DNA from 4 places in the Pseudomonas sp. GL_090 genome. Region 3 is predicted to be linked to each of the others. Evidence: predicted binding sites of a transcription regulator. Region 3 holds the regulator's gene; each other region holds the start of a gene.
What was found. Region 3 encodes FliA, which starts transcription of late flagellar genes. Its sites were predicted from a motif close to CTAAAGTTTNNNNNNNNNNNGCCGNTAA; they were not measured.

Region 1 (3,965 bases), 2.9 Mb from region 3:
CTGGGACGCATCGATCATCTGTTGCAGCATCAGACGCTCAGGGCTCCACCAGTAGCCGGTGTAGATCAGGCTGGCGTACTTGGGCATCAACTCGTCTTTGAGGTGAGCCACTTCGCGGTCCAGGGTGATCGATTCGATCGCACGGTGGGCACGCAACATGATGGTGCCGCCAGGGGTTTCGTAGCAGCCACGGGACTTCATGCCCACGTAACGGTTTTCGACGATGTCGAGACGGCCGATACCGTGCTCACCACCGATACGGTTCAGGGTCGCCAGTACGGTGGCCGGAGTCATTTCGACGCCGTCCAGCGCGACGATGTCGCCGTTGCGGTAGGTCAGTTCCAGGTACTGCGGTTTGTCTGGAGCGTTTTCCGGGGAAACGGTCCAGCGCCACATGTCTTCTTCGTGCTCGGTCCAGGTGTCTTCCAGCACGCCGCCTTCATAGGAGATGTGCAGCAGGTTGGCATCCATGGAGTACGGGGACTTCTTCTTGCCGTGGCGCTCGATCGGGATCGCGTGCTTATCGGCGTAGTCCATCAGCTTTTCACGGGACAGCAGGTCCCATTCGCGCCAAGGGGCAATCACTTTCACACCAGGCTTCAAGGCGTATGCACCGAGCTCGAAACGAACCTGGTCGTTACCCTTGCCGGTGGCGCCATGGGAAATGGCGTCAGCGCCGGTTTCGTTGGCAATTTCGATCAGGCGCTTGGCGATCAGCGGACGAGCGATGGAAGTACCCAGCAGGTACTCGCCTTCGTAAACGGTGTTGGCGCGGAACATCGGGAAAACGAAATCGCGCACGAACTCTTCGCGCAAATCGTCGATGTAGATCTCTTTGACGCCCATGGCCTGAGCCTTGGCGCGTGCAGGTTCGACCTCTTCGCCCTGACCCAGGTCAGCGGTGAAGGTCACCACTTCACAGTTATAAGTATCCTGCAGCCACTTGAGGATCACCGAAGTGTCCAGGCCGCCGGAATACGCCAGAACGACCTTGTTTACGTCCGCCATGCCATCACTCCACGGGGTTCTACGGAAAGCCGTGAAGTCTACCGCTCATGCAGAATAATTTACAGTGGCGCGACAGCTTATGACGACGAAGCGACAGATTATGTCGAGGGCGCGACGATGACCAAATAGTCAGGAAGTTGCCGAAACGGCCGCTTTCGTCGCTTGCGGGGCGACTTGTTCCACTGGTGCTCCGCGCTCCAGGCGCACCGCCACTCGACGGTTCTTCGCGCGGTTGGTGTTGTTGGTGTTAGGCGCCACCGGATAACGCTCGCCATGGAAACGCATAGTGATTTGCGATTCCTGGATGCCGTTGGCCTTGAAGAATTCCATCACTGCCAGGGCTCGGCGCCGCGACAGGTCGCGGTTGGTCAGGCGGTTGCCGCTGTTGTCGGAGTGACCGTCGAGCTCGATATGATTGACCGTCGGATCGGCCTTCATGTACTCCAGCATCACCTGCAATTTGGCTTTTGCGGCGCTGTCGAGTTCGATTCCGCCGCCGGGGAAGCCTATTTCGGATTGTTTCACCTGTTCGAAATTCTGTGGCAACAGTTTCGCGACACACCCCTGATAGTCGGCAAACGCTTTCGTGAACCTGACCGGCAACAAGCGTACTTCCGACACCCGCCCATCCCCCGAGGAATGTCGAACCACCGGGCTGCGACCGTCCATCAGGCCACTGATCAGGCGCCCGGCCTGAACCTTAGAGCTGTTGAACAATACGTTGCCACTACCAATCCTTACGGTGCCCAGGTTGATGTCTTCACGCCCCGGTTGCCACGGCGCCGCAGCGGCCAGCAGCGTCGCCGAGCCACCGCCAATCATCGGGTTGTAGGCCTTCAGACGAAACGTCGCCTGCTCGCCGGCACGACGCACGAACTCGCCCGAACCGAAATCGGTGATCGGCTGAGTCAGGCGGCATTCGAACTTGTCACCTTCTACCGTCCACTCAATGTTCTCCAGACGGGTCTGGAAAGTGAGCGCCATCGCCGGAAGGCTGGCAAACACACTGAGCAAGGCTAAATAACGCTGGCGCACGGGAGGCTCCACTGGCTTCTACAACAAAAAGACTGACACACACATGTTTACGGCATACCTGTTGGATATCGGAAGCTTCCTGCAAAACTTGATAGCGAGTGCCTGCAAGAGTCTTTTCCGGTAGCATTCCCTTGAGTTTGACCCGCCTGGAATCCCCTCATGTCCGACCGCCTGACCCTGCTGCGTCCCGACGACTGGCATATTCATCTTCGCGATGGTGCCGTGTTGACCAATACCGTCGCGGATGTCGCGCGCACCTTTGGCCGCGCCATCATCATGCCCAACCTGGTTCCACCAGTGCGCAACGCGGCCGAAGCCGACGGCTATCGCCAGCGGATTCTCGCTGCCCGCCCGGCCGGCAGCCTGTTCGAGCCACTGATGGTCCTGTACCTGACCGACCGCACCCAGCCTGAAGAAATTCGCGAGGCCAAGGCCAGCGGATTCATTCACGCCGCCAAGCTGTACCCGGCCGGCGCGACCACCAACTCGGATTCTGGCGTCACCAGCATCGACAAGATCTTCCCTGCACTCGAGGCCATGGCCGAAGTCGGGATGCCATTGTTGGTCCACGGTGAAGTCACCCGGGGCGATGTCGACGTGTTCGACCGCGAAAAAATCTTCATCGACGAGCACATGCGTCGTGTGGTCGAGCGTTTCCCGACCCTCAAAGTGGTCTTCGAACACATCACCACCGCGGACGCCGTGCAGTTCGTCAACTCGGCCTCGGCCAACGTGGGCGCGACCATCACCGCGCATCACCTGCTGTACAACCGCAACCACATGCTGGTGGGCGGGATTCGGCCGCACTTCTATTGCCTGCCGATCCTCAAGCGCAATACCCACCAGGAAGCCCTGCTCGACGCCGCCACCAGCGGCAGCGAGAAGTTCTTCCTCGGCACCGACTCGGCCCCCCACGCCCAGCACGCCAAGGAAGCGGCCTGCGGTTGCGCCGGTTGCTACACCGCCTATGCGGCCATCGAGATGTATGCCGAGGCCTTCGAACAGCGCAATGCGCTGGACAAGCTCGAGGCCTTCGCCAGCCTCAACGGCCCGCGCTTCTATGGCCTGCCGGCCAACACCGATCGCATCACCCTGGTCCGCGAAGAGTGGACCGCCCCGACCAGCCTGCCATTTGGCGAGCTGACCGTTATCCCGCTGCGCGCCGGTGAAAAACTGCGCTGGCGCCTGCTGGAGGAACACGCGTGAGTGAAGACCATTTCGACGACGAACTGGAAGGCAATGGCGGCGGAGGCGGCCCTCGTCATCCAATGGCGGCAAGGTTCCGTGGTTACCTGCCGGTTGTCGTCGATGTAGAGACCGGTGGCTTCAATTCGGCCACCGACGCCCTGCTGGAGATCGCCGCGACCACCATCGCCATGGATGAAAAGGGTTTTGTTTACCCGGATCACACCTACTTCTTCCGTGTCGAGCCGTTCGAAGGCGCGAACATCGAAGCGGCGGCCCTGGAGTTTACCGGGATCAAGCTCGATCACCCGCTGCGCATGGCGGTGAGCGAAGAGTCAGCCCTGAACGATATCTTCCGTGGCGTGCGCAAGGCCCTCAAGGCCAATGGCTGCAAACGGGCGATTCTGGTCGGGCATAACAGCAGCTTCGACCTGGGCTTCCTCAATGCAGCGGTTGCGCGGCTGGACATGAAGCGCAACCCGTTCCATCCGTTCTCCAGTTTCGATACCGCAACGCTCGCCGGCCTCGCTTACGGCCAGACCGTACTGGCCAAGGCTTGCCAGGCAGCGGACATCGACTTCGACGGTCGCGAGGCTCACTCGGCTCGCTATGACACCGAGAAGACGGCAGAGCTGTTCTGCGGCATCGTCAATCGCTGGAAACAGATGGGTGGCTGGGAAGACTTCAACGATTGATGTTGCTGGCTCTTTGTAGGAGCGAGCCTGCTCGCGATGGTC
Region 2 (3,965 bases), 1.2 Mb from region 3:
TAAGGCGCTTATGCAATAGCTCGTATGTAGGATCTGTCCTGTTTTGGGTGCGGATTAGTCGACACAATCGCGATCGACGTAGCAGCGTTGTCTGTTTTTTGTTTTGGACGACGGAAGATACGTGGGTACTGGGGGGGGCTAGTCCTGAAACAGGGGTAAACCTGTTTCAGGACTAGACATCACTACTTTGGCGTTGTAACGGGTTTAGCGGGCTCACCCGGTTTCGGTGCCGGGTCATCAAACAGGTTCAGACGCTCACGCAGTTCATGAGCCGGCAGAGGCTCCTTGTCCGCCGGCAATGCATTCGGGTCGACCGGTGCAGCCGGTGCGGCTCCCGGAGCAGCCGAACCTTGCGGCGCATCAACAGCAGGCTCCGCACCTTGCGATCCTTCGATTGCACGCTGGGCTTTCTTCGTCAGCACCACGATGTCGATGCGACGGTTGACCGGATTGAACGGATGCTCGCGATCGAACAGGGCCGACGAGGCATAACCGACCACCCGCGCCACCTGTGCCTCCGGATAACTGCCCGCCACCAGCGCACGCCGTGCGGCGTTGGCACGGTTGGCCGAAAGCTCCCAGTTACCGAAATCACCGGTGCCGGTGTATGGCTTGGCATCGGTGTGGCCGCTGATGCTGATCTTGTTCGGAACCGCCTTGATGGTGTCGGCCATGGCCAGCAGGATGTCTTCGAAATACGGCTTCAAGCGAGCCGAGCCTGAATCGAACATCGGGCGGTTTTCCGCGTCCATGATCTGGATACGCAGGCCGTCCGGCGTGATTTCGAACAGGATCTGGTCCTTGAACTTCTGCATCTGCGGGTTTTCTTCGACCTTGTTCTGCAATTCTTGCAGCAACAGTTCGAGGCGCTCTTTTTCGACCTGCTCGGCCATGCCTTCGACCTGGTCGGTATCGATAGTGACCTTGTCCGGCTGTGGCTGGGACTTGACCTCGGGGTTGAGGGTGTTTTCCGGCGCCATGGTCGGCGTACCACCCAGATCGATGATGTACGGCGTGCCGCTTTCGGAAAAGCCGATCGGGTCCTTGAAGTAACCGGCGATGGCGATCTTCTGTTCCGGCGTGGCGGTGGACAGCAGCCACAACACCAGGAAGAACGCCATCATCGCCGTGGCAAAGTCGGCGAAGGCGATTTTCCACGCGCCCCCGTGGTGCCCGCCGGCAATGCGCTTGACGCGCTTGATAATGATCGGCTGATTGTTTTCCATAACTTAACGACCGCGAACCGCTTGTTCCAGCTCGGCGAAGCTTGGACGGTGCGCCGGGTACAGAACCTTGCGCCCGAACTCCACGGCCAGCGATGGCGGCATGCCGGAAGCCGAAGCCACCAGCGAGGCCTTGATGGCTTCGTAGACGTTCAGCTCTTCCTTGGCATCGTGGGCCAGGGAATGGGCCAGCGGGCCGAAGAAGCCGTAGGCGGCGAGAATACCGAAGAAGGTACCCACCAGTGCCGCACCCACGTGCAGGCCGATGGACTTCTGGTCGCCTTCACCCAGCGAAGCCATGGTTACCACGATACCCAATACCGCCGCGACGATACCGAAACCGGGCATGGCGTCGGCGATGCCGTTGACGGCGTGGGATGGGTGTTCCAGGTCTTCCTTGAGGCTGAACAGTTCCATGTCGAACAGGCCTTCCAGCTCGTGGGGAGCCATGTTGCCGGAAGACATGATGCGCAGGTAATCGCAGATGAACGCGGTCATGCGCTCGTCCTTGAGAACGGTCGGGTACTTGGCGAAGATCGGGCTCGCGGCGGCATCTTCGATGTCGCCTTCGATGGCCATCATGCCTTCGCGGCGGCTCTTGTTGAGGATCTCGTAGATCAGGCCCAGCACTTCAAGGTAGAAGCCGTGGTTGAAACGCGAACTGAACATGCTCAGGGACTTCTTGAGCACGTGCATGGTCATGTAGCCGGGGTTGGCCTGCAGGAAAGCGCCGAGGGCCGCGCCGCCGATGATCATGACCTCGAAAGGCTGGATCAGGGCGGCAATCTTGCCGTGGGAAAGCACGTATCCGCCGAGCACGCTCGCGAATACGACGATGATGCCGATAATTTTAGCCATAGGTTAGGAGAGCACTTACTGAGTCGGGTTCAAGGTCATATTCGGAAGTTAAAAAATCTCTTCTTCTACTTATCGGCAAAACTGCGCCAGACTATAGCCAGTTCAGGCGAAAAGCTAATTTGACCCCTTCCGGGTCCAGGTAATGTTGACGATGATCGCCTCCCACCATGGTTAACGAAACGAACGTTCCAACCCCGAAACCGACCACTCTCGAAGGCTGGGTCAAGCTGCTCGATGGCGTGCGCCTGCCGGTTCCGCAAGCCAGTCACAACCGGGTCTGCAAGGCCATCGGCGACAACCGCAGCTCGCTGCGCGATATCGCCGACCTCATGCAAGGCAGCCCGGCACTGGCCTTGAGCGTGATTCGCGAAGCCAACCGGCATACCCATGGCGGCATGATCGAGCCTGCGGAAAACCTCGAGATTGCGATCAATCGCCTCGGCCTGAAGCGCACCGAAGAACTGCTCGCGCGGTTGCCCGTCGAACCCCAGTCCGAGATCCCCAAAGCCCTGCGTCAGTTGCAGATGATCAGCCAGCACGCCACGCAACAGGCCAACGGCTTTTTTGCCAGTCGCCTGGCGCGCCTGTGGCAGGACATCCATTGGGGCAGCCTGCTGTTTCTTTCGCCCCTGTGGCCGCTGGCGCTGACCCATCCGAAACTGCTCGAAGACTGGGAGCTGCGGGTCATCCATAAAGGCGAGTCGGCACGCAAAGTCGAGCAACAACTGTTTGGCGTACGCCTGCTGGACATCGGTCAGGCGCTGGTAGAGAACTGGCGCTTGCCGATCTGGGTGCAGCAGGGCTATCGCCTGCTGCTCACCGAACAGCGGGAACTGGTGAAGGTCCTGCGCATCGCCCGTGACAGCGAGCATCCACTGCGTCAGCAGAACCGCCTCGATGACGATCCGACCCTGCGCCGCTGGCTCAATCAACCGGCCAATACGGTGCTGCTGGCCAACGGGCTGGCACTGTCGGCGCAACACGCCTGGGACAGCCCCCACAGTGAGCGCTGGCAGTACCTGACCTGCCTTTACCTGCAAATGCCGATGGACGAGCTGCAGCAACAACTGCACCAGCAAGCCGCCAACAGCGCACGCCATCACGCCATGCCCGATCTCTGGCACCCCGCCGAATCGCTGATCTGGCCGTGGGGCATGAACCGCGTCCACGCAGGCTTACTGCCAGCAGCGGCACCCACCGCCGAAGACCTGGCGAAGTGGCGCAAGCAATGTGCCGAATTGCTGGTCGAGCCGAGTCGCTTCACCAACGCCATGCACTTGACCATCGCCGCCCGGGACGCCCTCGTGGCCTGCGGCATGCGTCGGGTGATGATCCTGATGGCCGACCGCACCCACACCAACCTGCGTGTGCACCAGACGGCCGGCCTGCCGAAGGAGGCTGCCGGGTTGAACTTCGTGGTCAGCCAGAGCAACGTGTTGCAACGCCTGCTTGCGCAGCAGGCCCAGGTGCGCCTGACGCCAGCCAACAACGTGCAATTCTCGGCCCTGCTACCCAACAACCTGCGCTCGCAGTTCAGCGGCGAACACCTGCTGCTGCGTTCGCTGGTCAACAATGGCCGGGTGATCATGATCGTCGTGGCGGATCAAGGCGGCGGGCCGTTTTCGGAAATCTCCGTACAGGCCTTCGGTAAAACCGCGCAATGCATCGAAAAAGCCCTGCACAGCTTTAGCCACCGTGGCCAATAAGCTGCGTTACAATCCTCCCTTTTGTGCTCTGGAGACCTCACATGTCTGACTTCTCTGGCTTGCCGCTGGTGATCGAGCCGAGCGACTTGCTCCCTCGCCTCGACGCCCGCGAACTGATTCTGGTGGACTTGACCAGTCCCGCCCGCTACGCCGAAGGGCACATTCCCGGGGCGCGCTT
Region 3 (3,965 bases):
GCCGCTGGAAGAGGGCGGTGTGATTGCCATGGTCGGCCCTGCCGGCATGGGCAAGACCACCACCCTGGCCAAGCTGGCCGCCCGCTACGTGCTCAAGTACGGCGCGCAGAACATCGCGCTGGTGAGCATGGACAGCTTCCGCATCGGTGCCCAGGAGCAGCTCAAGACCCTGGGGCGCATTCTCAATGTGTCGGTGACCCACGTCGATCCGGGCCAGTCCCTGGTGCAGGCCCTGGAACCACTGTTGCGCAAGCGCGTGGTGCTGATCGATACCGCCGGCCTGCAGGCCAGCGATCCGGCCCTGCGCATGCAGCTCGAAAGCCTGGCCGGTCGTGGCATCCGCTCGAAAAATTATCTGGTCCTGGCAACCACCAGCCAGAAACAGGTTCTAACGGCCGCTTATCACAGTTACAAGCGTTGCGGGCTCGCCGGCTGCATCCTGACTAAACTGGATGAAACGGCAAGTCTGGGCGAGGTGTTGAGCCTGGCCATCAGTCATGAACTGCCAGTGGCCTACCTGACCGATGGCCCGCGGATCCCGGATGATTTGCATCTGCCGCGTCGTCATCAGTTGGTCAGCCGCGCCGTGAGCGTGCAAATGCAGGAAGAACCCAGCGAAGAAGCCATGGCTGACATGTTCGCTGACATCTACCACAGCCCGACCAAGCAGGTTGGCTGAGGTATTAATGAACAGTTTTTGTACCTACATCGATGGTCTGCCATGCATTGTTCCGTTTGTGAACGCGCAGCCAGTAATGTGGCCTCCGTCTATGCAAGACAAGGTAAAGAAATAACATGGGCAGCATGCATCCCGTACAGGTGATCGCGGTGACCGGCGGCAAAGGTGGCGTCGGGAAAACTAATGTGTCAGTGAACTTGTCCCTGGCTTTGGCCGAGCTTGGCCGGCGCGTCATGCTGTTGGACGCGGACCTTGGACTGGCGAACGTCGACGTTCTGCTGGGCCTGACACCCAAACGTACCCTGGCCGACGTGATCGAAGGCCGCTGCGAACTGCGCGATGTATTGCTGCAGGGACCCGGCGGCATCCGTATCGTTCCGGCCGCATCCGGCACTCAGAGCATGGTGCATCTGAGCCCCGCGCAACACGCCGGCCTGATCCAGGCCTTCAGTGATATCGGCGACAACCTCGACGTACTGGTGATCGACACCGCTGCGGGCATTGGGGACTCGGTAGTCAGTTTCGTTCGCGCAGCCCAGGAAGTGCTGCTGGTGGTGTGCGACGAGCCGACCTCGATTACCGATGCCTATGCCTTGATCAAGTTGCTGAACCGCGACTACGGCATGAACCGCTTCCGCGTCCTGGCCAACATGGCCCAGAGCCCGCAGGAAGGACGCAACCTGTTCGCCAAGTTGACCAAGGTCACGGATCGCTTCCTCGATGTCGCCTTACAATACGTCGGCGCGGTGCCCTACGACGAAAGCGTGCGCAAGGCCGTGCAGAAGCAGCGCGCCGTCTACGAGGCCTTCCCGCGTTCCAAGTGCTCGCTGGCGTTCAAGGCCATCGCGCAGAAGGTCGATACCTGGCCGCTGCCTGCCAACCCGCGCGGGCACCTGGAGTTTTTCGTCGAGCGGCTTGTGCAGCAGACAGCAGGACCTGTTCTATGACAGCCAGCGGCTACAACCTCTACAAAAAGTCGGCACGCGATGCGCAGTACGAGCTGATCGAGCGTTACGCGCCGCTGGTTAAACGCATTGCCTACCACTTGCTGGCGCGATTGCCGGCCAGTGTCCAGGTTGAAGACCTGATCCAGGCCGGGATGATCGGCCTGCTTGAAGTATCGACCAAATATGACGCCAGCAAAGGCGCCAGTTTCGAAACGTACGCGGGCATACGAATCCGCGGCGCCATGCTTGATGAGGTGCGCAAGGGGGACTGGGCGCCACGTTCGGTTCACCGCAATACGCGGATGGTCAGCGATGCCATTCGCTCGATTGAAGCTAAAACCGGCCGAGACGCTAAAGATCACGAAGTTGCGGCCGAACTCCAATTGAGTCTCGATGATTACTACGGGATTTTGAACGACACCCTGGGCAGCCGGCTGTTCAGTTTCGACGACCTTTTGCAGGACGGCGAACACGAGGGGCTGCACGAGGATGGCGCGAGTGCTCATCTCGAGCCGTCACGCGACCTGGAGGATGAACGCTTCCAGGCTGCGCTGGCGGATGCGATTGCCAATTTGCCGGAGCGTGAGCGGCTGGTGTTGGCGCTGTACTACGACGAAGAGTTGAACCTCAAGGAAATCGGTGAGGTCCTGGGGGTCAGCGAATCGCGGGTCAGCCAGTTACACAGCCAGTGCGCGGCCCGTTTGCGGGGGCGTTTGGGGGAGTGGCGAGCGCGCTGAGGGCAGTGTGGGGACACTGCGAACGAGGCTGGTGTGGTGTTGAACTGCGCCGGTCGCGATCTGTTGTGCTCCAGACAGTCATTGAGTGCTTTGCCGGATTGATTGAAATGGCGCGTCCAGGTGCTGGGCGCGTTTAAGACTGCTTGGAGGTCGAATTGGACAAGAACATGAAAATCCTCATCGTTGATGACTTCTCAACGATGCGGCGGATCATCAAGAACCTGCTGCGTGACCTTGGGTTCACCAACACCGTCGAGGCCGACGATGGCACTACCGCCATTCCGGTGCTCAACAGCGGAAGCATCGACTTTCTGGTAACGGACTGGAACATGCCTGGCATGACCGGTATCGATCTGCTGCGCCACGTGCGTGCCGATGAAAAGCTCAAGCACCTGCCGGTGCTGATGGTGACCGCTGAAGCCAAGCGCGAGCAGATCATCGAAGCCGCCCAGGCCGGTGTTAACGGCTATGTGGTCAAACCCTTCACGGCCCAGGCGTTGAAAGAAAAAATCGAGAAGATTTTCGAACGCATCGGTTGATGAATGCGCCACGGGGGAGCTATGGGCAATAACGAAACTTCATTGGGCGACTTTGAATCGACCCTGAAAAAACACGCCGTCGAATTGGTCGAGAGCCTTGAAAAAGGCAAGTTCGGCGACGCGGTGCAATTGATCCATGAGCTCAACCAGACCCGTGACCGTGGCCTGTATCAGGAAGTGGGCAAGCTCACCCGCGAACTGCATAGCGCGATCGTCAATTTCCAGATTGACCCGCACATGCCGCAAGCCGAAGAAGTGTCGCAGATCACCGACGCCACCGAACGCCTGGGGTACGTGGTCAAGCTGACCGAGGCCGCGGCCAATCGCACCATGGATCTGGTGGAAAGTGCCACGCCGCTGGTCAATGGCCTGGCCGATGAAGCCAAGGTGTTGAGCGCGGACTGGGGGCGCTTCATGCGTCGCGAAGTCGGCGCCGAAGAGTTTCGTGAACTGGCCCGGCGGGTCGACGGGTTCCTGACGCGCAGCGGCACGGACAATCGCGCGGTGTCGGGCAACCTCAACGACATCCTGCTCGCCCAGGATTACCAGGACCTCACAGGCCAGGTGATCAAGCGTGTGACCCAGTTGGTCACCGAAGTTGAAAGCAACCTGCTCAAGCTCGTGCTGATGGCCAGTCAGGTGGACCGCTTTGCGGGCATCGAACATGACCGTGAAGCGATGCTTGCTGAAAAAGATCCACAAAAACATCTCTCTCAGGGTGAAGGTCCGCAGATTCATGCCGATAAAAGAGAAGACGTTGTGTCCGGTCAGGACGATGTGGACGATTTGTTATCCAGCCTGGGATTTTAGAGTTTTGGAATTTTAGGTTTTTTGGGTTTTTAGACCTGTAGGAGCACCCCCTTAATGAGCTTCGGCGCCGATGAAGAGATCCTTCAGGATTTCCTGGTTGAGGCCGGCGAGATTCTAGAGCAACTGTCCGAGCAACTGGTCGAGCTGGAAAGCCGTCCGGATGATGCGGATCTGCTCAATGCAATTTTTCGCGGTTTTCACACTGTAAAAGGGGGCGCCGGCTTCCTCCAGCTCAACGAACTGGTGGAGTGCT
Region 4 (3,965 bases), 3.1 Mb from region 3:
GGTGACCTACGGCGTTGGCGCGAGTATCGGGCCGCTGGTGGCCGGCGTGCTGATGAAGCTGTTCGGCAGCCAGATGCTTTATGCGTTTTTCAGTTTCTTTGCGTTGGTGCTGGTGTGGCGGATTCGCCCGAAAGCGGTGACCAACCTGCATCAGGTGGAAGACGCGCCGCTGCATCACGTGGCCATGCCGGACAACATGACGAGTTCACCGCTGGTGGCCTGCCTCGACCCGCGTGTTGATGAGCAGGTGGTGCAGGATCAGATGCAAAACCCGGTGAGTACCGGGCCAGAGCCTGAATCAGAACCTGAAACTGTCACCGAAGCTGAAACCGATCAGCCGCCGCAAGACCCTGATACAGGGCGGGACCCTAACCTCAGCGAGGCCAGGCCTTAAATCCAGGGCATAAAAAACGGGCAGTCACCGCAAGGGACTGCCCGTTTTTTGTTGACGCTCTATCACATGTCGTCTTTGTCGAAGCGACGTGCTTCACGTTGCAACTGGTAGACGAAGCGCTCGACCTGGCGCTGCACCAGCCCGCTCATGTTGTGGAAGCGAACGCCGGCGAAGGTGGTGGAAATCCTTTCTTCGAAGTGCAGATAACGCAACTCGACCGGTGCGGTCATCTTGCCGAAGGGCAGGTCGGCGCTGAAGCGGTCGTAGACCTGACCCAGTTGCAGGCTGCCGGTGATGTCGCCGTCGAAGCGCAGTTTGCAGCCGGTAGCGGAAATATCCAGTAACTTGCCGCTGATCGACGCCTTGAGCTTTTCGCCGTCGAGGTTGACGTTGACCAGTTGTGCCAGCTTCAGCGCGGCGCGGAACGCATTGCGGCGCTGGTGGTACACCACTTCAGCGGGCAGGGGGCCGCGATAGCAGCGGCTGCCACCGGATTCGTCGATGTTCAACTGGCCGTTGCTTTCCCAGGCAATGCGTACGCCTTCGTGGAAGCCTTCGACCCTGAACGGCTCACCCGCCAGCAGGTAGCGCTCGCCATCACGGGGAATCATTTCGTCCAGGGCGATCATGTTGCTGTCACGGTCCAGGTCCACCAGATAGCTCTGGAAGCGCTGGCTGCGCTCGTGGAACGTGATGATCAGCGGGTCATGGCTTTCGAGCAGCTGGCGCAGGTTGCTGGAGATTTCCAAGGGCGTGGAGAGCACCTTGGGTGGCTGCGGAGCATCATCCACGGATAAGGCATTGGACACGGTTAATCAATCTCCAGACAAAATTTGACTACGGCAAGCTAGCAGTTTGCCAGTATGTTGCGCGTCTTGATAGAGCGGGGGCATTGACCGGCTCATGCCTGACTGAGCGGGCGCGGCTTGGCAAGCTTGGAGAATGTTCCGCTGGCATCGTAAAGCGCCGGGGTTTCACCGCCGGTGAGGATTTTCAGCTGGGTGGCCGTCGCGGCCTGCTGAGTGAGGATCGACTGGCCGTTGTTGGCGTTGATGGCCTGGCACTGGGCCAGGAGATCGGTCAGCACGTCACTTTGCGCCAGCAACTGCTCGCCAATGCTCGACTGGCCGGCCAATTGCTCCAGACCGCCGCGGTTGGTCGGCAGGTTGAGGCTGGCGAGGATTTCACTGCGCTTGCGGCCATGCTGTTCGAGCAAAACGACCAATGCCTGTTTCTGCGCCAGGATGTTCTCGAGCAATGGCATGTCGCGGCCATGCAATGCGAGGGATTCGGTCTGCAGGAGTTCCAGCAAGTGTTGCGCTGGAGCAAAGTCGTCGGTGATCAGTTGCAGTAAATTTGTGTCGTGCATGGCTGGCCTTGGGTTTTAAGCGTCCAAAAGCCTGGCGCCGGCGGTGGCCTAGCGCTGGGCTTCGAAGTTGAGCAGTTTGCTGGCTACACGGTTGCTGTCGACTTTATAGCTGCCATCGGCAATCGCTGCTTTCAACTCGGCCACGCGGGCGTTGTCGACGGCAGGCTGATCGCGCAGCTTGTCAGTGACCTTCTGCAACTGTTGAGCCTCATTGCTGAGATGTACCGATTCCCCGCTTTTGACGGTACCGGCCTGTTCGGCCGCGGACTCCAGCGGCGCGGATTTGCCGGCCTCGGCGCTTTCCTTGCTGGCGCTGGTACGTGTACTGCCCGTCAGGGACGAGGAGCTGTTCAAACGGCTGAAATCGATGACCATGATAAAAAACCTCTGGGAATTTGGACGCTTGCCATGGTTTCGGCCATTCCCTGGAAAACTTTAGGCTCATTTATCAATGAACCTTGCGCGCGTCAGCGCTTGCCCTGCATGGAGCACAGTCTAGGGAACAGCCGCGGCAAGCGCCACATTCCGATCAACAGAGGACCTTACATGGACACTTCCACCTGCCCCGGCGCCATGACCTGCGCCTTGATGACTCGTTGGGAATTAAGGTTTTTCACCCGGATCTGTTCGCTCAGGCTGCCGTTTGACAGCGCTTCGCCGGGCATGCGCACGCTGAGGGTGCCGCTGCGGGCGGTGATCACCACCTGATCGCCCTTGCGGATGACTTCGGCCTGTTCGATGTTCACCAGGGTAATCACCTGGTCGGTGACCATTGGTCGGGTCAGTCGCTGCCCGATCGCCTGATCGAGGGAGGTCAGGTAGCCCTGGCTGATCAGGCTGATATCGCGCTCGCGCAAGACCACATCCCCAGGCTCGACAATGGCGGCGCGGCGTAGTGGCCGGGCGCTGGTCACGACATCGCGAAACAGGCGGACTTGAGCGGGTACGAAGACGGTCCAGGGAGACGCGCCCTCGCAGCGAACCTTGACCGTGACCCGTCCCAGCGGCTTGGGACTCTCGAGCGTCGCTGTCAATTCCTTGTCGCACATGGGCATGTGCATGCGCGGATCGAGCGGGTTGACCTGGATCTCGTAGCGACCTTCCGTTTGACTGGTCGCCAGATAGTCTTCTACGGTGAATTCAAGAAAGCCCTGAGTGACGCCGATAAGCATGTCAGGCAAGGTAACCGCGTCAGCAAGGGCAGGGCTGCCAGCGTTGAACAGGCAAACAGCCGCCAGCACGCCGAGCCGTTTGCGGTAGGGTGTGGTCAGGCGTCGAAAAAATGTCGGTTCTGTGTTCATAACGATTAAAAAAGCAAGCGCCGTGCCGTTTAGTGATGAAGGCACGTCGCAACAACACTTGGCGTTGGCGTAGGAGTCTGGCATGGCTGGTGTAATGGATTCGGTAAACCAGCGCACGCAACTGGTGGGGCAGAATCGCCTTGAGCTGTTGTTGTTCCGTCTCGACGGCCAGCAGCTGTACGGGATCAACGTGTTCAAGGTTCGGGAGGTGCTGCAATGTCCCAAACTGACACTGATGCCCAAGTCCAGTCCTGTCGTGTGCGGCGTGGCGAACATCCGGGGGGCGACCATTCCGATCCTTGATCTGGCGATGGCGACCGGCTCCGGCGCGTTGAAGGACAAGCACAACCCCTTCGTGATCATCACGGAGTACAACACCAAGACCCAGGGTTTCCTGGTGCGTTCGGTGGAACGCATCGTCAACATGAACTGGGAGGAGATCCATCCGCCGCCCAAGGGAACCGGGCGCGATCATTACCTGACGGCGGTGACGCGGGTCGACAATCAGTTGGTCGAAATCATCGACGTCGAGAAGGTGCTGGCGGAAGTGGCGCCGACGCCGGAAGCGATTTCCGTCGGTGTGGTGGATGTCGAAACCCAGCACAAGGCGCTTTCGTTGCGCGTGCTGACGGTCGACGACTCGTCGGTGGCGCGCAAGCAGGTCACGCGTTGCCTGCAAACGGTCGGCGTCGAAGTGGTGGCGTTGAACGATGGTCGGCAGGCGCTGGACTACCTGCGCAAACTGGTCGACGAGGGCAAGAAGCCGGAAGAAGAGTTCCTGATGATGATCTCCGACATCGAGATGCCGGAGATGGACGGGTACACCCTGACGGCGGAAATCCGCAACGACCCGCGCATGCAAAAGCTTCATATCATCCTGCATACTTCGTTGTCGGGGGTA

Region 1: a site for FliA is predicted at 2,109-2,136, ahead of AC3ITA_RS23400 (flagellar protein MotY). Genes of this name have one in related genera too.
Region 2: a site for FliA is predicted at 2,151-2,178, ahead of motA (flagellar motor stator protein MotA). Genes of this name have one in related genera too.
Region 4: a site for FliA is predicted at 2,175-2,202, ahead of flgM (flagellar biosynthesis anti-sigma factor FlgM). Genes of this name have one in related genera too.

What each region holds. Positions count from the first base shown of each region.
Region 1 covers NZ_CM174452.1:5,195,008-5,198,972, forward strand. The annotation lists gene AC3ITA_RS23395 (argininosuccinate synthase) at 1-1,008, opposite strand, end outside; gene AC3ITA_RS23400 (flagellar protein MotY) at 1,138-2,043, opposite strand; gene pyrC (dihydroorotase) at 2,203-3,249, shown strand; gene rnt (ribonuclease T) at 3,246-3,923, shown strand.
Region 2 covers NZ_CM174452.1:546,261-550,225, reverse strand. The annotation lists gene motB (flagellar motor protein MotB) at 183-1,226, opposite strand; gene motA (flagellar motor stator protein MotA) at 1,230-2,081, opposite strand; gene AC3ITA_RS02400 (HDOD domain-containing protein) at 2,249-3,787, shown strand; gene AC3ITA_RS02395 (rhodanese-like domain-containing protein) at 3,829-3,965, shown strand, end outside.
Region 3 covers NZ_CM174452.1:1,789,006-1,792,970, forward strand. The annotation lists gene flhF (flagellar biosynthesis GTPase FlhF) at 1-679, shown strand, start outside; gene fleN (flagellar synthesis regulator FleN) at 796-1,626, shown strand; gene fliA (RNA polymerase sigma factor FliA) at 1,623-2,363, shown strand; gene AC3ITA_RS07905 (chemotaxis response regulator CheY) at 2,531-2,902, shown strand; gene AC3ITA_RS07910 (protein phosphatase CheZ) at 2,924-3,712, shown strand; gene AC3ITA_RS07915 (chemotaxis protein CheA) at 3,767-3,965, shown strand, end outside.
Region 4 covers NZ_CM174452.1:4,921,041-4,925,005, reverse strand. The annotation lists gene AC3ITA_RS22130 (MFS transporter) at 1-394, shown strand, start outside; gene AC3ITA_RS22125 (flagellar brake protein) at 457-1,203, opposite strand; gene AC3ITA_RS22120 (flagella synthesis protein FlgN) at 1,296-1,763, opposite strand; gene flgM (flagellar biosynthesis anti-sigma factor FlgM) at 1,812-2,138, opposite strand; gene flgA (flagellar basal body P-ring formation chaperone FlgA) at 2,306-3,064, opposite strand; gene AC3ITA_RS22105 (chemotaxis protein CheV) at 3,147-3,965, shown strand, end outside.